DNA from 2 places in the Paenibacillus sp. Y412MC10 genome. Region 2 is predicted to be linked to the other one. Evidence: a T-box and tRNA genes for the amino acid it is inferred to sense, from the RefSeq annotation. Region 2 holds a T-box; the other holds one or more tRNA genes.
What was found. A T-box is a leader RNA that pairs with one kind of tRNA and senses whether it is charged. The one in region 2 lies ahead of GYMC10_RS07595 (valine--tRNA ligase), so its partner is inferred to be a tRNA-Val.

Region 1 (11,547 bases), 420 kb from region 2:
CTTTTTTTAAGATTATAGAATTTATAAATTTTCAGCGAAGCTGAACAATTCTATAATCGCAAGAAAAACTTCCTTTAACCGCGGTCTGTCTTCTGAGAAAGTACGTCGATGGACGTTTATCTTATGGATGATATTTTAATGAAGGAACGATGAAGAACGCATCCCTCCGCCTTTATATGTCCAAAGTATGAAGCGCTGCCGGGCCGTGCAAAAAAAGCCGGTCATTCTTCTTGCATTCCCCCCCTATTTTGCTATACTCAATTTTGTTTATATAAAAACAGGAATCAACAAATCATAACAAAATAAACATAAGGAAAGGTTGTGACAACGTCCATGGACCACAGTCGTACACCGCTCTTCACCGCGCTTAAAGAACACGCGGCCAAAAACCCCGTGCAATTTCACATTCCGGGACATAAGAAGGGCCTCGGCACCGATGCCGAATTCAGGGAATTTATAGGGGATAACGCCTTTTCTATAGATTTGATCAATATTGCGCCGCTGGATGATTTGCATCAGCCTACAGGCGTCATTGAAGAAGCCCAGAAGCTGGCCGCCGACGCATTCGGTGCCGACCACACTTACTTCAGTGTCCAAGGGACAAGCGGAGCGATCATGACCATGATCATGTCGGTATGCTCGCCCGGCGATAAAATCATCGTACCGCGCAACGTTCATAAATCCGTGCTTTCCGCCATCATCTTTACCGGTGCCAAGCCTGTGTTCGTATCGCCTGCCCAGGATTCCAATGTGGGGATCGATCACGGGATCACGATCAGCTCCGTACGGAAAGCGCTAAAGCGTCACCCTGACGTCAAAGCCGTACTGGTCATCAATCCGACGTACTTCGGGGTGAGCGCTAACCTGAAGGAAATCGTCGATTTGGCCCACAGCTACAACGTTCCCGTGCTTGTGGACGAAGCGCACGGGGTTCTGATCCATTTTCATGAAGAACTTCCGATGTCGGCGATGGAAGCCGGTGCCGATATGGCTGCAACCAGCGTTCATAAACTCGGCGGATCGATGACCCAAAGTTCCGTGCTGAACGTGAACACCAAGAACGGATACATCAATCCTTACCGCGTGCAGACCATCATCAGTATGCTGACCACAACGTCGACCTCCTACATCCTGCTGGCATCGCTGGATACTTCTCGCCGGAGCCTGGCGCTGCATGGACGGGAAATGGCTGCAAGGACGATTGAATTGGCGCAATATGCACGAAACGAAGTCAATAAAATCGAAGGCCTGTACTGCTTCGGGAAGGAAATACTGGGCGGAGAAGCAACGTACTCCTATGATCCGACCAAGTTGACCGTTCATGTACGCCATCTTGGCATTACGGGATATGAAACCGAGAACTGGCTGCGGGACCACTACAATATTGAAGTGGAGCTCAGCGATATGTACAACATTTTGTGCCTCATTACACCGGGAGACAATCGGGAGACGATCGATATTCTGCTGACGGCGCTCCGCGAGCTTTCGGACCAGTACATGCACGTGAACGAAATTAATGAGCTGGTCGTGAAAACGCCGGAAATTCCGCAGCTGTCGCTCATTCCCCGCGATGCGTTTTATGGGGATACGGAGGTCGTGCCGTTCAAGGAATCGGCCGGACGCATTATTGCCGAATTCATCTATGTCTACCCGCCGGGAATTCCGATCTTGCTTCCGGGCGAAGTGATTTCCCAGGAAAACATCGATTACATTACCGATCATGTCGATGTCGGCCTGCCTGTCAAAGGTCCTGAGGATCGCAGCATTCAGAATGTGAAAGTCATCGTGGAAACGGATCCTATATTCTAAGGCAAAATACAAAAAACCCGGTGCGAGTGGTTCGCATCGGGTTTTTCGTTAGGGAGTGTTACTCCTGGTTTGCAGCAGCGACCAGTTCGTTATAAACCGCCTCTACTTCATTCCATTCGTCTTCGTCCTCAATATTGTAAAGAACCATTTCCTCGTTCTCTTCTTCCATACGTAGAATGACGCCGTCCGCTTCCGGATTCTCGCGTTCAAGCAAAAGCGCGTAAAGCTTCTCGCCGACATCAAATGTCTCCACGAGAACCATCTCTACTTCTTTTCCTTCTTCATCCGTCAATGTCAGCACAAACTCTTCATGTTCGTGGTCGTGGTCATGATCGTGACCGCAGCCGCAAGCATCTCCGTGTTCATGTTTGTGTTCGCTCATTGAAAAAACCTCACTTCGGTTAAATTATCATACTTTCGTATCGTATCACGGATAGCTTCTTCAGGTCAATTTTTGCCAAGCGGCTATGGACCCATCAATTTAGGGCGGTAATCACTTTCTCCGCAACCTTCACAAAACCGTCATCCGATTTGACTTTTACATAAAAGCCTACCGAGTATTTTCCGGCCGTTTTGAAATCGTACGTGAAATCATAGGTTCGGAACCAGAAGTTATCCTTGCGGTCCTTCACTTCCTGAGACTGGATGTCCTTGATATTGCCCGAAGGATCCTCAATCGCTACTTTCACGGCATGAATATTGTTGTTTAAGCTGTCTACCTGGCTAAATACATTGAATTTCAGCTTGCCTTTGTTTACGTTGCCGAATACAGTATCTCCTTTAAAGAGAAAAATATGCACATTCGGCTTGACGACCTGGACTTGTCCATTCGCCGAATTCCAGTCCACAGCCCCGTCAAATTCCCGGACCGGCACATAGGTTTTGCCATCAATCAAATATCCGCCATCCTTCAATTCGCGTCCGTTCAGCCAAACACGAACACGCTCATTGACGGAATCCGCAAACAAAAGGGTGCTGCCACCCATTAAAGAGAGCACTAGCATACATGCCATCACTTTTTTCCACTTCATTTCATACGTTCCCTCCATTGGCTCTTCTTGTTGTTATATGTGTATACTACATGTCAAAAAACAAGTTGCGGACAATTTTGCACTTTGTGGTAAAATTTTTTTCTCGTGGTTCAAGGCTTGATCTTATCACGATTTTTGCAGCATTAAGGCTCCGTTTCGAGCATATACTCCGTGTAAATACATAAGAAATTCGTTAAAATACACATAAGCATACTTGGACTATACATCATTTCATCAGGAGGTTTCATCCATTGACACTGACATTGCAAATGCTTGGCACCGGCAGTGCGTTTGCCAAGAACTACTATAACAATAACGCACTGATACATGACGGAAATTTCACGCTGCTCATCGACTGCGGAATCACTGCTCCGTTGGCGCTGCATCAGATGAACAAGACGTTTAACGATGTGGACGCCGTGCTCATCACGCATATTCATGCCGACCATGTTGGCGGTTTGGAGGAGCTTGCGTTTATTATGAAGATGAAATACGATCGCAAACTCCCGCTCTATATTGCTGAAGCGCTGGTGGAACCGATATGGGAACATACACTCAAAGGCGGCTTATACCAGCAGGGACATATCTCTTCCCTTCAGGATGTATTTGACGTGCATCCTTTGAAACCGGGCGTGAGGGCCGCTATTTCATCCGGAATCTCGGTGGAGCTGATTCATACGCAGCATATTCCGGGCAAAGACAGCTATTCGCTTTATTTGAACGATCGGATTTTTTACAGCGCGGACATGGTATTCGACCCCATCTTGCTGAAGCAATTGGTAAATGAACGGGATTGCGAAGTGATTCTGCATGAATGCCAGCTGCAGGGCCCGGGCGAGGTGCACACGACACTCGATGAACTGCTCAGCCTGCCTCAAGAAATTCAGGAGCGTACCTATCTGATGCATTACAGCGATGAGGTCGAAGCTTTCATCGGCAAGACCGGAAACATGGAATTCGTGGAGCAGCAGCGGGTATACGAATTGTAGTTCAATATGCGTCAATGCATAGTTTACGAGGGTTCCCGGGAATAATAAGGCCGGGAGGCGATTCATATGGATCAACAACAAGAAGTAGTAGGCGTACGTAAAAATGGTGATGGCGACATCATCGAACTTAAGCTGGATAACGGCAGCGTCGTGGACTACAAAACGGCCCAACAGATGGCCAAGAATAAGGAAATCAAGAACCTGAACGTATTCCGTGGACGTGATGGAGACGAACATCTTCGTTCCAATGCGGATGGCGATCCAAGCAACAACCTGGACAATTTGCCGACGTTCTAATTCATGCGCAAAAGACCTCGAAGCGATGCTCGAGGTCTTTTCTTTTTTGGGGACGATGCGGAATGACCGGCATCTTATTTGGATTTGCTTTGGTTTGCGGCCTTACAATTCCTTTTTCATGCGAACATGGGGAATGCCTGCATCATCAAACGGCTCGTCCGAAATCGTCTCATACCCGAGCTTGCGGTAAAAAGCCTCTGCCTGCACCTGTGCATCGAGCACGGAATATTGCAGCTTTAGTTCGCGAGCCTGCGCTTCCAGCGCCATCATCAGCACACGGCCAATCCCTTTGGAACGGAACGGCTTCCGCACCGCGATCCGCTGCATTTTGGCGGAATCCTTATTGTAATAGGTAATACGCCCGGTTGCGGCGTACTGCCCCTCCGACTTGATCAAGACATGGTGTGCATCCGATTCCAGGCGGTCGTAATCATCGATCTCCAAATCGATCGGCACCTTCTGTTCTAGGACAAACACATCCTTTCGGATATCCAGCGCCTGCTGCAACTGCTCTTCCGTTGATACATTGATGATTTCTGCTGCCATTTCAACACCTCTTTATGTAGAATCAATTCCTCGTGATATCGCAGGTCGAGATATTATACAAAATATTCGTTTTCCTGTATAGTAGTAGAAGCTAACGTCTTCATGAAAGGAGCATTGCCTTTATGAGCATGGGAGCCACGATATTTTGGGCTGTGGTCATTGCTGCCCTGATCATCTATCCCACCTTCTGGACGATCAAAAAAGGTTATTCCCGCAAATGGGATGAGGAATAGCATCGGCCGTCTTACAACAAGCCGCCAGCCTGCCAGCCGGCGGTTTGTTCTGCTCACTGTTCGTGCAGAGATCATCATGATGGTTGGCGCCGCTTTAAGCACAAAGCAGTCCTGGAGCTCTTTATGGATGGAGATCCCTTAACGTGTCCGCCGCATCCATCGGGGATACCGGCTCCAGCGCCCCGCTTCCCTGCTTGGAATATACGTCCTGATCAACAGAGCGCCCGTACACATCCAGCATCACGGGCGCTGCAGGGGCATGCAGCGGCTCCAATTGCACCGATGTTCTTTCCGGGACACTGCAGCCGCCGCCCGCAATAGATACCGCCAATAACGAGAGCACCAGTCCTACTCGCTTGATACGATGGGATTTCCCACCTGTCATGCCTTTCACGCTCCTTCATTGGCAAAATCATGCTGTATTTAGTCTGAACCGGAACGTGGTATTTTATAACGAGAAAACCATTGACAGCCGCCTTGTCTGCTGGTAATATATGAATTACCTTTTTAAATATTTCATGATCTGTTAGCTCAGCTGGGAGAGCACTATCTTGACAGGGTAGGGGTCAGTGGTTCGAGCCCACTACAGATCATCATGAAGAGCCCTTGCGTAGCAAGGGCTTTTTTCTTTTCTTCTAATGGTTGTCTATCTGAATTTCACTTTTGGGGACGAATTGGGGGACATAGTCAGTTAGACACTACTTTTAAGACCGCTTTTTGGTCTTATTTGACCTCTCTACGCCAACGGGATTACATTTGCCGAGTATTTTCAATTTGCCGAAACTATGTCATTAATCTTGATCCATTCCCATTCGCCTATTCCGGTAGCCAGCTTGATTTCACGTCTGTAAGTGTGAATTACGGATACAGTGCCGGTCAGTTCCTGGTCTTCATATTCATCGAATAAACGCAATTTGATTGTACGGTGCATATGAAATGACTCTGCAAGCGCCTGCTCAATCAATTCCATTTCCTGCGGATCAAGAACCGGTTTATTCTTCCTTCCCTCTTCCAGCTGCCGGCGGATGATAGTTTCTTTATGTTCCGGAAGCATCATCCGGCTGGATTCCCAAAGACCGTTACCTTCAAGCTTTTTACGAGTCGTTGTCATTTATAGTGTCCTCCGATCTTAGCCGACGTGATGTTAAAACATTTACGCAATTTCGTTACATCCCAGCCTTATTATGTATACAAAAAAACCTTGAGGTTATTTAAACCCCAAGGATTTTTCGTTATTCTTCTTTCCAAACAGTATACCAATGTGTTGCTGTAGATTTATCATCATCTATGTACCAAAAAAAGTACTCCACTCCATCAACTGTAATGTAATGTAATGGCGTGAAATAGTCTCTGCTATACTGACTTTTTGGGTACATATAACCCGCTTTTACTTTACATGGGTTACAATATTGAGGCGTTATCTCAGATTCTGTCTGTGAGATAGGACTTGCAGATACTGGCGCTGCTACAGTCATAAAAGCAGCAATGATAGAAGAGAATATTACAAATTTTTTCCCCATTCTAACCACGCTAACACCTCCAGATATTTATAAAAGTTAATTTACATAACCCATATCAATTGTATCATTTGGATATTATTGGAGTATATAGTATGTTAGAACCATTAAATGGTATAATTATGTATATTTTATTCCGGATTTATCTTTTTCAATTGTCGCATTTGTCCGGGCTATTTTTAGAATAGATGACATGACATTAATCCTACCATTACTTCTCGCCTCTTTATTACATAGCCACGCGCTATAATTCAGGTAAAGAGGCATTTCTATGTTTATTGAACCGATGTTACTCGCAACAGCGCCCGCTCCATTCTCAGACTCGCGCTTCATATTTGAACCTAAAATCGATGGCCACCGCTTGATTTTTTCACAGCAGAATGGCGTTGTTTGCCTATCACGCGCCATAACAACGACTGTTCTCGCCAATATCCTGAGATAGCCAACGCTATATTTCCGCATGACATCGTATTGGACGGCGAAATTGCGTTCGTTGATCCCGCGACTGGCAACTCGGATTTTGAAGCGGTTATGACACGATTCCAGGCGAAGAAGACGGATAAAATTACAGCTTTAGCCGGAACTCTGCCGTCTACATTCGTCATATTCGACGTGCTGCAGTATAACGGTCAGGATTTGCGACGGCCGCCACTAATGCAGCGCAAAGAAATACTCTCGTCTATTCCGCTACCGTCCCTAGCTTCGGTATTGTTCCGTTCATCGAAGGCGCCGGCGAAGCCCTGTTACTCAGATAGAAAAACAGGAGATGGAGGGCATTGTCGGTAAGCGGAGATTTGCTACTTAGTAAATCGATCAGGAGGCTGTTATACCCTACTTCACCGATAGAAGACAAAGAAAAAGGACCCCCGATAGCCTAAGCCGGTAGGGATCCTCTCACATAAATACAACTGTTCAAATCACGTAGGGTCTTTGTCATCCGGGGGAGTATTATACCCAGAAAGAACCTAAAATGATGACCAACAAGATAAAGAGAACTAGAACTGCTCCGACTGAGTTTTTACCGCCGTATCCACCTTCGTAACCAACTTCACCCATGAGGACTCCTCCTTTCAACGATCTGATACAAAGTATTCAAAAACTCAAGCAATGCTAGGGCCAATATTCTTATTAACAAAAAAAAACGCCAGCCTAAGCCAGCGAGGTTCTTTTTACCGATGCGGCGCTGACCACATGGATATCACGGGTTGTGTTACCCGAGTTTTTTCTCCTTCCCGTCAATGCGGACGGAAAATGGAGCATATGACACCGTACAAAAAGAGGAAGCTGTCACAAAAGCCATAAAAATGACTGCGGGACAGCTTCTTCTTTTTTAAAGAAGGAAACCTGAGTTGTAGTTGGCGGGCTACACTCTCATGTATATTCACAGAAATGCCACTTTGCTAATCATTTTCAAATGTACATCATCAAAAAAAATACAAAGGGGCTGCAACAACTCCCTCACGTTAAAAACTTCCTCCTCCACCCAAGCAGCAATCGAAATAGGCTTGAAAATTAGGCTAAGCACTTAGTTAATCACCCAAGCTTATACATAAGTGACCACATATTAATAATCTGACTCTAAAACAAAGGAGGAATAACCATGAGCGCTGATGCCGGGTATGGCTATGGCCGTAGTGCTACTTTTGTCTTGGTTCTGTACATTCTTCTCGTTATCATTTTGGCAGCAGGTTTTTGGATCTAAAAACTGATGACAACAGAAGCTGTTCCAAAAGCCATGAAAATGGCTGCGGGACAGCACTTTTCATAACAATAAAACCTTTCCTGGGTAAAATGAAAGTGCCGCTAAACCATCAAAAAAGACCCTGCCAGCCAGTAATAGGCCCGAAGGGTACTCGTGTTGTTTGTTTAATTTCTGGAGAATATTTTTTTCCAAACGGAGGAAGACGATTGCCGCCTCTTCGCGGATCAAAGGATCTCCGGGGCAGCTGCCATCGAAAAGCCCTTTCTTTTTCGCTGCATCCCAAAAGTCTTGATCAGACCCAAAAAAGCCCAACTCATAAATACCTTCCGATTGGCTTCTTCTCCAGCTTAATTGATAAAGATGTTTTTCGAATGACATATATAATCCATCTAATTTGAATCCATTCAGTGTGTCCAACGGAAATTCTGTAGTTACTGTAATATAATTACGAATCGTTAGATTCGTCCAACCGAAATTCAAATCATAGATGAATCGGTTGGAATCATAAAATTTAAAGTTGATTTGGCATCCTTCGTACTTTCCAGGGATACGTGATATAAAATGAAATTCGGCTCGTGTCCCCTCATCCGTGCAATCTCTAAGCACAGGCATCTCTATACCTCCTGCCGACTCAATGTGTCGTCCAGTAATCCGCAGCTCTTTCCACTCTTTGAACGGGCTGTGCCTCTTCTTTCAGCACAATCAGGCTCTGCAATTCCCGCTTGTTCTTAAACATAATATAGCCTTGTTCCTCCAATGAAGCTATGCCCTCCATAATTTCATTCGGTTTACGTCCCGTTAGGTACTTAAGTAACCGCAAGGTCGGGACACGGCTGCGATGCGCCGGATAGTTGATCAAAATTCGGAGCAGTTTTCGTTCCAGATCAGGAAGCATGCGAACCTCTTCCTTTCTGGGGCCTCCAGGACAGGATGTTGTTTTCATTGAATACCCGGGGCTTTCCCGTCTCCAGGCACGTTGCCCGAATCCGCTGATCCTTAATGCTGTGTATCTGTATTTTGCGCTGGGTAATGTTGCCCTTACGGTCTTCGTATATGATTTCTACGGTTTGCTCCAGGTATTTCTCAAACATGATGCACCCACCTCTGATAAGAACATTTGTTTGTATTATATGCGAACACTCGTTCTTTTATCAATGTCAATTTTACCCTAATTGGCTTGGCATCCATTACTAACAAACTCGCAATCATTGGAGCATCGATGGAACCGACCGTTAAGGACTCAGCTGTAGCTTCCTTAGTCATAATAAAAACCGGCGCCAACCGGCACCGGCTACTACGACCCATATCTCATTCGACAACCATGAACCTACCACAAATTTGGTGTACCCCAGTCCCCGTATCAATTGGATCAAGATTTATTTCAAAAGTTCTTCCGGCGTCTCTCCGCTGTACACAAATACGGGACTTGCAGTATTAACGACAAATACGGCTACCAACGTCAGTGCAGATGCGATGAACGAAAAAAAACGATGACGAATCTTATGGATCCATAACATGAGCTTGTCCTCCTTTCCAGCGTAATAAACTAATAGCCTGGATTAAAAATATGACAGCCAATGTTGGGGACTGAAGGACAAAATTGAACATCACGATGAAGCAGCTAAACAAGCGGAGCTTAGAGTAATGCTTGCTCGGTATCCGGGATTGTCTCTCGATTCGGCTGGGAGCAAACAGCATAACCAGCAACAGACTAAGCGCATTCATAACGAGCACAGCTGCAATCCCCATATCAACAAAAGTCACCAAGGTAAACAGTGCTGTCGTGAACGCAATACAGCCGGCCCCCGTCTTAAGGTGATACCCTCCCGAGAATTGCCTCAGTATTGCGAAGCCCGTCAAGGCTATGACCGCCTCTCTCACGTTACCCGAGAAGATCGAAATCAGCAGCGTGAATACGACAATGAACATCACGTTGAATAGAATGGCAAGCGCGTGCTTCAAAACAGGAACGGAGGACGGATGATCAGGTACCTGACGTTTGATCCTCTCCGCTATCCGCTCTGACAGTCCTTCTATGATCATAAGACTCCCGCTCCTCTGTATTGATCGCATAATACAAGAAGATTCCAAATGTGATTCCAAAGAAGAGAAGATGCAGCCACAGGCGGTTGAGGTAAAACAGAATGGCAATTAATATCAGCACTACGATAATTAAAGCGATCAACAGAATATGTTCAAATTTAATGCGCAGCTTCTCCAGGTCGTACTTAAACCCGATACCGAACCTGTACATCAACCAGGATATCAGCAGTCCCGTCGCTCCTGACAGAACTTGAAGGATGTAACCTTTGGCAGGATCGGTCTGAATGGCATTGATCGATCCGAACACCGTAGTCAAATAGGCGGTTTGAATCAACGCGTAGAACATGTAGCCTATAATGGTGCAAATCGCCGACCAAATGACTGGAATTTTAATGATGGCCGAGAACAAGAACACAAAGATCATTACCGTAATAAGCGGGGCAAGAAAATCGAGCGAGAGTTCATTCCGCATGATGTAACTCTGTAGATTGGCAAGGATCATAACCAGCAGGGCTTGCCATATGTACTCCGTTGTTTTAAATCTAAGCAATGTCATGATCAGTGAATAAATCGCCAGTGTTTCAAAAGTCGAAAACACCATAAACCAAATAGCTTCCATTCAAAGATTTCCTCCCTACACCGTAAAGAAATGGTTTAATGTGTACAACGCCACTTCCCGATTCATCCTGGCTAAGCTGAGTGGTTATAACGTCTCTAAGAAACGTATATCTTCAGCCTTCAGATTCTATCGAGTCGTCCCTGAATGATGCATGTTCTTGAGGTCAATTCCGATGGCGCCTGCCATTTCTTATATGTCTGGAAGCTCTGATGAAAAATGCAATAACATCGAACGGCGTCAATAGCTCCGGCTTGTATACAATAATTACCAAGCACAACGGCCCGGAACTTATAACGCCAAGACGAAGCAAACCACTGCAACGTTCAATCCGCAAAACAAAAAACGAGCATCAATGATCAAGAATCCACGACCTTATGAACATAACTAAGCCAGAATAAACTCGTGTCGCACGATGCGTAACATCCTGACATCATCATCTAAGTCGATTATATAAGGCCATGTAGGCATAACAACAGGTAATTAAATACATATGTGGGGGAATCCATCATGGATCTATGAAGTGTAGAGTTTATAAAAGGAGATAACTAGATATAACTCTATTATATACGAACCTACGTTCCTGTTCAACCATTAAGGAACGACAGAATTTATTTTATTCTGACATAAACCTTACACAATTAGATATTAAGATAGGATCAACTAATCTGTATTCCAAGAAGAGGCATCCGCCGGATGCCCCTCCCCTTTTATTCCGTTCTCGTCCCCAACCTTTCAAAAGGATGCGCCTTGTTAGCCGGAAT
Region 2 (11,547 bases):
CAAAAGCCTATGAGTTACGGGGGCAGCTGGAGTAAGCGCGGCGAATGGCTCGAGATGACGCCCGGCAAGGCGCTGTTGGGCCAGCCGGATCGGGACGAGGCCGCCGCCAAGTGGCTTCTGGAAACGGTCGGTATGCCCGAGAAGCTGTATCGCAAGCTTCATCATGAGCAGGGGATACAATGGAGAGGGGACCGGCTTCGGCTGGTCCTTTTTCCTTATCGGGAATACGGCATCGAACCGAGGTGGCAGGAGCTTCAAGTGTTGTACGAGGACGATTTCTGCCTGGTCGTGAACAAACCGGCCGGTTTGGCGGTCCATCCGGACAACGAAAGCCGGGAGACAACGCTGAATCATGTCGTGGCCGCCTATTACGAAGCAGAGGGGATTCACGCGGCAGTCCGGCACATCCATCGGCTGGACAAAGATACGACGGGTCCCGTGCTGTATGCCAAGAACGAATACGCTCAGCTGAAGCTTGACGAGGCCATGCGGGAGAAGAAGATCGTTCGAATGTATGCGGCGATCGTTCAAGGAAGGGTATCGCAGGAGCTGAAGCGCATCGATTTGCCGATCGGCAAGGACCGCTATCATGCAAGCCGCCGGAGGGTTTCATTAACGGGGCAGGCCGCGATCACGCATATTCTCTCAGCCGAAGCGTATCCGAAAGCCAGTCTCCTGCACATTCGCCTTGAAACCGGCCGCACGCATCAGATCCGGGTCCATCTAAGCCATATGGGACATCCGCTTCTGGGGGATGTCTTGTACGGAGGACCAGGGACGTTTGCGCGCCAAGCGCTGCATGGCGAACGCCTATTGTTCCATCATCCTTTTACGGGCGAGAGCATCGAGGTGCCGGCGCCGTGGCCTCAGGATATGATGGAGTTAAGAGAGCGAATCATAGAGGGATCGAACCAATAGGGGATGCTGCAGCAGCCCTGAATGCCCGGTAACTTCCATGCGCAATTCGCAAAAAAGTCATGCTCTCCTGTTTTCGGCATATAGATAAATTGAGTGGCAAAACTTAGGCTCATGCCGTGATGACAGATCACGGATAGTATATGCCAAAAAGGAGGACATTCCCGTGTTTGACCAGTCCTACGGATTGCGGTTCGATATTTACGAGCGTATTAATTTGACGGAAGATTTGCCGGGAATCGATGAATTGGAAGAGGCGGAGTTGATCCCGCACATTCAGGTGATCAGCCAGCAGGACCAGGCCACGCTTCGGGGCCATCTGCTTCTAGCAGGCCTGTATAAAGGGGATACCGAAGCAGGAGAGACGGAGCCGCTCGAGCATTGGATTCCGGTCGAGATCACGGTCCCGCTGAACCGGGTATCGTCATTGGATGACATCGCGGTCGAGATCGAGAATTTTGACGTGGATCTGTTATCCAAGCGGAGTTTGAACATAACGGGGGTTTTATCGCTCAAAGGAATCCAGGCGGCGGCTCCGGGAGCTCGTGACCAAGTATGGACCAATGAGGAATTCACAGTGGTACATGCTCCTGGAGCGAATGATATGTATGCAGGCGTAGAGCAGCAGTTCGCAGCCAATCCGTATGAACCGAATCAAGGCGGCGGAGCCAACGCTGAAGCGACTACGCCTTCGCCTTCTTATTTCAACGAGGCTCAGCCCAGAGTCCAAGAGTCCGAGGCGGATGCGCGCACGCAGCAGTATCTGGCATCTTGGGCGGAATACGAGAATCAAATTCAGGATGCGCAGGACTCGGACCGAACGGTAAGCATCTCCGGTACGCCTGAAGCCCAGGATACGGTCGAATATGCCTTACATAATGAGACGGAATTTCAGCCAGCTGAGCCGTCGACTCCGAGTGTATGGCAGTTCGAACGGGCTGCGGCCCAGCCGGAACCGCAGCAGGAAGAACCGGCAGCCGACTTCCCGGGCGTCATTGAGCGCAAAAGCGAAGAGGTTCAAGCCCTGCCGGTATTGGATTCCCAGGAAACGGAGGAAGCCCAGCCTGTTTTTGAAGAGGAAGCCGAGCCGTTGGAGGAGTTAGAGGAGGAGGTTTCCGTTCAAGTCGAAGAGGCTCCGTCCAAACCGGAGCTGAAGGTTGCCTTCAACGCGAAGAACAGCACCGCCAATACCGCTTCGGGCGTAGGTTTCTCCTCTTTGCTTCAATCGAGCAGAACGGTTCAGGATCAGGATCAAGCTGCTCGAGACGAGGAAGAGGCCATCGAAGAATCGGTGGATGCCATTTCGTCCGAGGATGTGGAATGGAAGAGTCTTTTCCTGGGCAACCGCCGGGAGGAAACGCCATTCCGTAAGGTCCGGATGTGCATTGTTCAGCGTGAGGAGACACTCGACGTGATTGCCGAGCGCTATCAGCTGACGCCGCGAGAGCTGTTGTTGTATAACCGCATGTCCGAGCAGAATGTGGAAGAAGGCCAGGTATTGTATATTCCCCAGTAATCGGGAAGTCGTCATGGGGCTAGAATGAAGCAGGCCGAGGCAGGCAGCCTTGGCCTGCTTTTTGTGCTGCGGGGAACCGGTTTGGAGGAGAGGAAGCAGAGCGAGCTTGGATTGTATGTTACAGCGAACAAGGATTTATTTGAATCGGCAGGTATGATGTCTAAATCGTTCGGAAACACTCGAAATATTGACTATATGGAACAACCACGTTATATTTGAATAGTATATGTACAGGTATTCCAAAAGCTAGAACAACGTTGAACGGGAAGAGTAGGAAGGTATGGCCTTCAGAGAGCGGAATTGCTACCAAGCGCTGAGAGATTCCGCAGGAACCAGCTTGCCGAAGTCGCCCCGGAGTTGCGGACTTGAGATAGAGTAGGATCGATTGCTACCCTGGTTAGAGTTCGCCGGCCGCAGCCGTTATCTGCGTAAAGTGTCGTGCTTGACCGAAAGCCTTTCATGTTCTTCATGGGAGGACAACGGTTGCTGAACCATGTAAGCACGAAACAAAGGTGGTACCGCGAGAGAACAGTCTTTCGTCCTTTGAGGACGAAGGGCTTTTTTTGTTTCACGCCAACTATGATATCCACGAACACGCCCGGAGGCTAAAACGTTTCGGGTTGGCAAAACTGATTAACAGTATCGGAGGTACGAAAATATGGATCAAAAACAAAACCAATCCCAGTTAGAAATGCCGACGACGTATGATCCGAAGGCAGCCGAACAAAAATGGTATCCGTACTGGAAGGAAGGCGGCTTTTTTGAAGCCGGCAAGCGACCGGACGCGGAGCCTTACACGATTGTTATTCCTCCTCCTAACGTTACGGGCATGCTCCATATCGGCCATGCGCTTGACTTTACGCTGCAGGACATCCTGATTCGCGTGAAGCGGATGCAGGGCTACGATGCGCTGTGGCTCCCCGGTTCCGACCATGCGGGCATCGCCACGCAAACCAAGGTAGAGCAGAAGCTTCGCGAAGAAGGCGTTACCCGTTACGATCTGGGACGCGAGAAATTCCTGGAGAAGGTGTGGGAATGGAAGGACCTGTACGCAAACACGATCCGTGACCAGTGGTCCAAGATCGGCCTGTCCCTCGATTACTCCAGAGAACGTTTCACGCTCGACGAGGGATTGTCCGAAGCCGTACGGGAAGTATTCGTCAAGCTTTACGATAAAGGGCTCATCTACCGCGGCAAACGCATCATCAACTGGGACCCGGCTGCCCGTACGGCTTTGTCCGATATTGAAGTGGAGTACAAAGAGGTCAACGGCCATTTGTATCACCTGCAATATCCGCTGAAGGACGGCAGCGGCTCCATTACCGTGGCAACCACCCGTCCGGAGACCATGCTCGGCGATACGGCGGTCGCCGTTCATCCGGAAGACGAGCGCTATAAAGACATGATCGGCAAGACATTGGTGCTGCCTATCGTGGGCCGCGAGATTCCAGTTATAGCGGATGAGTACGTGGAGAAGGACTTCGGCAGCGGTGCGGTTAAAATTACGCCGGCGCATGATCCGAACGACTTCGAGATGGGGCTGAGACATGACCTGCCGCAAATTACCGTAATGGATGAATCCGGAACGATGAATGAGTTTGCCGGCAAATACCAGGGCCTTGACCGTGCAGAATGCCGCAAGCAGATCGTCAGCGACATGAAGGAATCGGGCGTATTGCTTCGCATCGAAGACCACGTCCATCAGGTTGGCCATAGCGAAAGATCCGGTGCGGTGGTCGAGCCTTACCTGTCGACGCAGTGGTTCGTTAAGATGCAGCCGCTTGCGGAAGCAGCCGTGGATGCGCAAAAATCCGGCAAGGGCGTGAACTTCGTGCCTGACCGGTTCGAGCGAACCTATCTGCACTGGATGGAGAATGTACGCGATTGGTGCATTTCCCGTCAATTGTGGTGGGGTCACCGGATCCCGGCGTGGTATTCGGAATCCACGGGCGAAGTGGTTGTTGCCATGAATGAAGAGGAAGCCCGCGCGAAGCTGGGCAAGGATGATCTGAGACAGGACGAGGATGTGCTGGATACCTGGTTCAGCTCCGCGCTCTGGCCGTTCTCGACCATGGGCTGGCCGGACCTGGACAGCGAGGATTTCAAACGTTATTATCCGACCAGCGTTCTCGTAACGGGTTACGACATCATCCCGTTCTGGGTGTCGCGGATGATTTTCCAAGGACTTGAATTCACAGGGCAAATGCCGTTTAAGGACACGCTGATCCATGGCCTGGTTCGGGATAGCGAAGGCCGCAAGATGTCCAAGTCGCTGGGCAACGGCATTGACCCGCTCGAGGTTATTGAACAGTATGGCGCAGACGCTATGCGTTATATGATATCGACCGGCAGCACGCCGGGTCAGGATCTTCGATTCCGCTGGGAACGCGTGGAGCAAGCGCGTAACTTCGCTAACAAAATCTGGAATGCGTCGCGCTTTGCGCTCATGAACCTGGAGGGCTTCACGGCGGCGGATATCGACATTTCCGGAGAGCTGGGAACCGCGGACCGGTGGATTTTGCACCGTTTGAACGAAACTTCCCGCGACATTACGCGTCTAATTGATGCCTACGAATTTGGCGAAACCGGTCGACTGCTGTACAATTTCATCTGGGATGATCTGTGTGACTGGTATATCGAATTTGCCAAGCTGTCCCTGTATGGCGAGGATCAAGCAGCCAAGAAAAAGACGCAGTCGGTGCTTGCCTATGTGCTGGACCGCACGATGCGCTTGATTCACCCGTTCATGCCGTTCATCTCCGAAGAGATCTGGCAGCATTTGCCGCATGAAGGCGAGACCGTCATGCTGGCTTCTTGGCCGACCTATGATGAGGCGTTTGAGAATACGGAAGCTGTTACCGAAATGAACCTGCTGATGGATGTGATCCGTGCCGTACGTAACATCCGGGCGGAAGTGAACGTGCCGATGAGCAAAAAAGTAGAACTGCAATTGAAACCGGTAAGCGGGCATATTGCCGGCATTATCGATCGCAATTCCGATTATATTCGCCGCTTCTGCAACACGTCGGAGTATGAGTCCTCCCTTGCGCTTGAGGCGCCGGATAAAGCGATGACCGCCGTGGTGACAGGTGTTGAGATGTATCTGCCGCTTGCCGGACTGATCGATATCGCTCAGGAGATCACGCGTCTGGAGAAGGAAATTCAGCACTTGAACAGCGAAGTCGAGCGCGTGGAGAAGAAGCTGAACAATCCTGGTTTCGTATCGAAAGCACCCGAGAAGGTGATTGAGGAAGAACGGGCGAAACTCGCGGATTACTCGGACAAACGCAGCAAAGTGATTGCGCGCATCGAAGAATTGAGAGGCTAAAGGGCAAGATGAATCTGGACCAGAAGGTGAGAACGATGGTTGATCAATCGGCAGCTGCAGCCGCAGCTCCGTTCCATACCTATGAGGAAGCGGTAGCTTGGATCAATGGGCTGATTCCGTTTGGGATCCGCCCTGGCATGGATAGAATTCAGCGATTGATGGAGCTGCTCGGCCATCCGGAGCGTCGATTAAAATTTATCCACGTGGCCGGAACGAACGGAAAAGGCTCCACATGCGCTTTTTTAACAAAGGTTCTGCTTCAAGGGGGATTCACGGTAGGCACCTATACGTCCCCCTATATTACGAAGTTTACCAATCGGTTTCAGTATAACGGCGAAGACATACCGGAAGAGACGCTGCTGGAACTCGCGAATCGCTTAGAGCCGCTTGTTGCCGAAGTTGCGGGCTCCGGGCTTGGATCGCCCACGATGTTTGAGGTGTCCACGGCTCTTGCGATCCTGTATTACGGCGAGGTGTCTTATCCGGACGTGGTGGTATGGGAGACCGGACTTGGCGGTCGTCTTGACGTGACCAATATCGTTCATCCCATCATTTCGGTGATCACGAACATCGGCATGGACCATACCGACGTTCTGGGCGATACCATTCAGGAGATCGCCATGGAGAAGGCCGGCATCATCAAGCCCGGAGTGCCCGTGGTGAGCACGGTCACTCAGCCTGAGGCTGTCGAAATTCTGAAAGAAACGGCCGCCAAAAACCGTACAAGTCTGTACCTCGTAGACGAGCAATTCTCTTATGAACGGCTGCGCGGGGACGAAGAAAGCCAGACTTTCCGTTTTAAGGGACCGTTCCGGGATATGGATTTGGATATTTCGATGCAGGGCGAGCATCAATGCGCCAATGCCGCGGTTGCCATGATGACGCTGGAGGTGCTTCGCCAGTACATGGCCTTTATCGTGGATGAAGAAGAATTGCGTGCCGGGTTTAAGGATACGTTCTGGGCGGGAAGACTGGAGCAAGTGCAGTCCTCCCCGCGGATTGTTCTCGATGGCGCGCACAACCCCGAAGGGGCTGAATCCTTGGCCAAAAGCTTGCCGCAGATCTATAAGTATCGGAAACTGAACTTAATGATGGGAATGCTGGCAAATAAGCATCATGAATCGTATTTGCAGCATATACTGCCAATAGTGGATACGCTTATCCTGACTGAACCGGATTTCCGGAAGAAACTGGACGCCAAGGCGCTTGGTGACATCGTAGAGCAGGTAAGGGAGAAATACGCCAAACATACACTGCAAATCATCATAGAACCAAATTGGAAAAACGCACTTGAAGAGTTGAAGTCACGGACGGAAGCGGAGGATCTTGGGGTGGTGTCGGGCACGTTGTACCTGATTGCCGACGTGCGTTCCAACCTCCTGGGCCTTTCCGATTCTGAAAAAGGTTGGTGATATCTGTTGAATACATCAGAACATGTTCATTTTATAGGAATTGGCGGCTACGGGATGAGCGCCATAGCGCGAGTAATGCTGGAGATGGGTTATAAAGTCACGGGTTCTGACGTGGCATCGCAAGAATTGACAGAAAAGCTGGCGGCCAAGGGCGCCAAAATATACATTGGACATACCGCCGAGCAAGTCCAAGGCGCGGACCTTGTGGTGTACTCCACGGCATTGTCCAAAGACAACGTGGAGCGGGTCGAGGCAGAGAAGCTGAACATTCCTGTCCTTCACCGCGCGCAGATGCTGGCGCGTCTTTTGAACGAACGCAAAGGCGTGGCCGTAGCGGGAGCGCATGGCAAGACAACCACTTCATCCATGATTGCGCTCGTGATGGAAGAATGCGGAGTCGATCCGACATTTATCATCGGCGGGGAAATTATGAACGTGGGCACGAATGCCAAAGCGGGTGAAGGCGAGCATGTGGTGGCTGAAGCCGACGAGAGCGACGGTTCATTCCTGCAATACCATCCATGGCTCGGCGTCGTTCTAAATATCGAAGCCGATCACCTGGAGAATTACGAAGGGGATTTCAATCGTCTCAAGGCCGCCTACGTGCAATTCCTCAGCCAGATCAAGGCTGACGGTACGGCCGTGGTGTGCGCCGACGATAACAACATTCAGGCGATTTTGCCTGACCTGAAATGCAATGTGACCACATACGGCATTCATGCGGATGCGGAGTATACGGCAACCAATCTGGTGCTGGGCGACCGTCACGTCAGCTTCACGATGCTTCATAACGGCATGGAGCTGGGCACCGTCGAGCTGTCCGTACCGGGTAAACATAATGTCTACAACGCCATGGCCACGGTGATATGCTGCTTGAAGAGCGGCATCTCGTTCGGGGCGATTGTAGAGGCCATCGTCAAGTTCAACGGGGCTAAGCGCCGCTTCCAGGTGCTTGGCGAAGCTGAAGGCATTCTGGTGATTGACGACTATGCGCATCATCCGACCGAGATCGAGGCGACGATCAGTGCCGCTAAAGCTACGGGCAAACGGATCATTGCCGTATTCCAGCCGCAGCGGTATTCGAGAACCTTCTTCCTGCTGGATGCGTTTAGCCGCGCGTTCGGGGAAGCGGATGAGGTGATCATCACCGATATTTACTCTCCTGCCGGCGAGAAGCAGATCGAAGGCATCAGCTCGGGTAAGCTGGTGGAGCTGATCGTTCAGAACAGCAATGCCGGTGCCCGCTATTTGCCGACCAAGGAAGATGTCCTGAGCGATCTCAAAGGTCGCGTAAAAGAAGGCGACCTGGTTCTCACGATGGGAGCGGGCGATATCTGGAAGGTCGGCGCTGCTTTAGCGGAGTTCATTAAGGGCAAGAAATAAAGATTGCCTGCTTCCTTTGCTGCTTCGCTGCAGCAGGGGATTGCATGGGCTTTGCCTCTGTAAGGGGGACAAAGCCAGCATCGATAACGATACGAAGGGCTGATCAAGATCATTTCTTGGTCAGCCCTTTTGTTTTTCGCATACTCATAAGTTGCCAAGCTTGATCATATAGCTAGGTGTAGAAGGACAAGTGAGGTGTGTGGATATGAATAAAGCACGGATGACGATACGTATCGATCACGAGCCGCCGAAGGACAGGAGCAAGGATCGTGCCCGCGAGGAACACGATGCGAACCAAAACGTTCCAGCGGGCCGCAACCCCCGGGTCTACGACCACCATTCCGTCTTTGACGAATATGACACAGCGGCAGCAAATCGGTTTACCGATACGGACGCTTCGTACGAACCTCAGAGGAGCGTTCAGCAGGAACATTTGCGCGTCGTCCCGCCGCTCCGGGAGGAGCGGGATAACCGGGAAGTGGACGATCGTGACTGGAGACCATCGCGCAATCATCGGTCCAAGGCACGGCTAGCTGAGGAAAGAAGGCGCCTGGACCATGATAACGGCTGGCCGTACGGCGATGCCCCTGATGCCCCTGTAGAATCGGATACATACCACGACGTGCATGAGGAACTCTACGACCTCCATGATGATGCATTTTCCGGGAGAATGACCCCCGAAGCGAACGACTCCCATTGGAATCTCGGGCCCGAGTCGGATCTATATGAGACATCTGCCGGCGATTACGGTTATTATCGCTCACGCAAACCCACCTCCTTTTGGAAGATGGCGGTGTCCGTGACCGCTGCCGTCATCACGGGCCTGCTGTTCGGGTACATGGTGCTGTCCATGTTTAACGGCGGCGACGCCGGCAAGAACCCGGCAACGGGGCAGCTCGAGAGCAGTGATGCAGGGAACTTAGCGCCGACCGATCCATCCGGGGGAGCGGGGACATCACCGACGCCTGATATGACCGAATCGGCTGTTCATATTCCGGGGCAAAACTTTTATCTGCTTCAATACGGCGTGTTCAGCACGCCCGAGCGGGCTGCCCAGGCGATCGGGGAACTGCAGCAAACCGGTATTGCCGCAGGCGGCGATCTGGACGAGGAGAACCGTGTGTATGCGGGCATCTCGCCCGACCGCGAGCAGGCGAAGCTGCTCAGCAATCAGCTTAAGGCCGAAGGCGTAGAATTATACGTTAGAGAGATCGCGCTGCCGGGCATAGAGTCAGCGGCATTCGCTGGCGAGGAGCAGACGCTGACGGACTATTTTGCGATAAGCGGGGAGCTGGTATCGGAGCTTAGCCAGCTATCGGCATCCTTGCTGGGCATGCAGGAGCCCGGCGCAGCGACGTCGGAGCATATGAATACTATCACGAATCTGCATCAGCAATGGATCCAATCGGTCAAGCAGCTGGCCGCAGGCTTGGGTCCGGAGACCGGGGCCGTGCTGCCGGCCATGGAGCAGTCGATGAACAGTTCGATCACGGCGCTCTCCGAATACAACAAAAATCAATCCAAGGGGCATTTGTGGGAGATCCAAACAGGCATGATGAACTATGTCATGGGCCAAAAGAAACTCCTCGATGGCCAATAAATTCAAATTTACGTCAAATCCGGCTTGGAACTGGAAATAGTTCCCCATGCCGGATTTCTGTTTGTATTGCTTATCGATTCACCGTATAATAATTAGGGTGTCAAAAAATGGCGAGGGAAGAGGATGCATGAAGAAAAATAAAGGAATGCTCATCTTGTTTTTGCTGCTGGGGTGGCTGACGGGAACATGGCTTGCCAAGGCGCTTCAACCGGTCAAGGCTCTGTCGTTTCTGACGTCTACTACACCGATCAAGTGGTCGCCTTCAGCTGATTTTGACATTATTCGTTATGACATTAACCTTGAACTTAACTTTTGCCTGCTCAGTCTGCTTGGCATTATTGCTGCCGTCTGGTTATACCGCAGGCTCTAAGACATGACAAAGGAGATTATCCCCCTTGAATGAGAAGAGAAACCGCCGCATCATATTGGCTTCCACCTCTCCTCGGCGTCAGGAATTGATTGCCTCCCTTCGTATCCCATTCGAGATTATGCCAAGTGAAGCTGACGAGGACACACCGCAAGGGTGGTCGCCAGAGCGAATTGTGGAGTCACTGGCGCTGCGCAAAGCGGAAGCGGTTCTCCGAAAGCTGACGGATGATCCGGGAGATGGTATCATTGTGGGAAGCGACACGATTGTGGTCGTAGATGACCATGTCCTCGGGAAGCCGGAGGATCATACTGATGCTGCAAGGATGTTGTCCATGCTTCAAGGACGGGCACACTTCGTTTACACGGGAGTGGCTTGCATCGACCGGCGTTCCGGTCGCGCCAAGGTATCTCACCGCGTGACGACCGTAAAGATGAAATCATTAAGTGATGATGCGATCGCGGCTTACGTAAAGAGCGGGGAACCTGCCGACAAAGCAGGCTCGTATGCGATTCAAGGCCTGGGTGCAACCATCGTGGAAGGGATCGAAGGCGACTACTTTAACGTTGTCGGCCTGCCGCTTTCTCTGCTCTCGGACATGCTGTCTGAAATGGGGATGGATGTACTCACCGATTCATAGATATAGAACACGGCATCCGAAGCCAACGGAATCATGGAAGCTTCGGGGACCTGCTGATTTAAATCTTAGAAAAGAGGGGAATATATGGAGTCGCCAACGCTATTGCTGCGCGACATCCCCCATGATGAACGACCAAGAGAGCGCATGATGCAATATGGGGCGAGCGCTTTAAGCCATGCAGAATTGCTGGCGATTCTGCTTCGGACCGGTACCCGCCAGGAATCTGCCGTACATATAGCCCAGCGGCTGCTGGGGGAAGCAGGCGGCATCCGGCAGCTCGTTGATCTTAGCATCGAGGAAATTACGCAAATCAAAGGAATTGGAACCGCCAAGGCTGTTCAGCTGAAGGCTGGCATCGAGCTTGGACGGCGCTTGGCCGCATCGAG

Region 1: it encodes a tRNA-Val, which carries the amino acid that the T-box ahead of GYMC10_RS07595 (valine--tRNA ligase) is inferred to sense. The anticodon was not compared.

The regions. Positions count from the first base shown of each region.
Region 1 covers NC_013406.1:2,217,574-2,229,120, reverse strand. The annotation lists gene GYMC10_RS09525 (aminotransferase class I/II-fold pyridoxal phosphate-dependent enzyme) at 334-1,809, shown strand; gene GYMC10_RS09520 (DUF1292 domain-containing protein) at 1,868-2,191, opposite strand; gene GYMC10_RS09515 (copper amine oxidase) at 2,286-2,840, opposite strand; gene GYMC10_RS09510 (MBL fold metallo-hydrolase) at 3,092-3,829, shown strand; gene GYMC10_RS09505 (DUF3892 domain-containing protein) at 3,896-4,126, shown strand; gene GYMC10_RS09500 (GNAT family N-acetyltransferase) at 4,229-4,672, opposite strand; gene GYMC10_RS09495 (hypothetical protein) at 5,027-5,290, opposite strand; tRNA gene GYMC10_RS09490 (tRNA-Val) at 5,426-5,498, shown strand; gene GYMC10_RS09485 (YolD-like family protein) at 5,675-6,016, opposite strand; gene GYMC10_RS09480 (hypothetical protein) at 6,138-6,434, opposite strand; gene GYMC10_RS09475 (hypothetical protein) at 6,813-7,208, shown strand; gene GYMC10_RS32730 (sporulation protein YjcZ) at 7,371-7,478, opposite strand; gene GYMC10_RS32205 (hypothetical protein) at 8,023-8,124, shown strand; gene GYMC10_RS32910 (hypothetical protein) at 8,185-8,736, opposite strand; gene GYMC10_RS09465 (hypothetical protein) at 8,756-9,019, opposite strand; gene GYMC10_RS09460 (hypothetical protein) at 9,009-9,215, opposite strand; gene GYMC10_RS31810 (cyclic lactone autoinducer peptide) at 9,501-9,641, opposite strand; gene GYMC10_RS09455 (accessory gene regulator ArgB-like protein) at 9,625-10,167, opposite strand; gene GYMC10_RS09450 (hypothetical protein) at 10,109-10,786, opposite strand.
Region 2 covers NC_013406.1:1,800,682-1,812,228, forward strand. The annotation lists gene hemL (glutamate-1-semialdehyde 2,1-aminomutase) at 1-13, shown strand, start outside; gene GYMC10_RS07580 (RluA family pseudouridine synthase) at 10-918, shown strand; gene GYMC10_RS07585 (LysM peptidoglycan-binding domain-containing protein) at 1,082-2,431, shown strand; gene GYMC10_RS07590 (hypothetical protein) at 2,456-2,650, shown strand; T-box leader at 2,680-2,978, shown strand; gene GYMC10_RS07595 (valine--tRNA ligase) at 3,090-5,759, shown strand; gene GYMC10_RS07600 (bifunctional folylpolyglutamate synthase/dihydrofolate synthase) at 5,768-7,171, shown strand; gene murC (UDP-N-acetylmuramate--L-alanine ligase) at 7,178-8,554, shown strand; gene GYMC10_RS07610 (SPOR domain-containing protein) at 8,760-10,154, shown strand; gene GYMC10_RS07615 (DUF4321 domain-containing protein) at 10,282-10,524, shown strand; gene GYMC10_RS07620 (Maf family protein) at 10,550-11,161, shown strand; gene radC (RadC family protein) at 11,246-11,547, shown strand, end outside.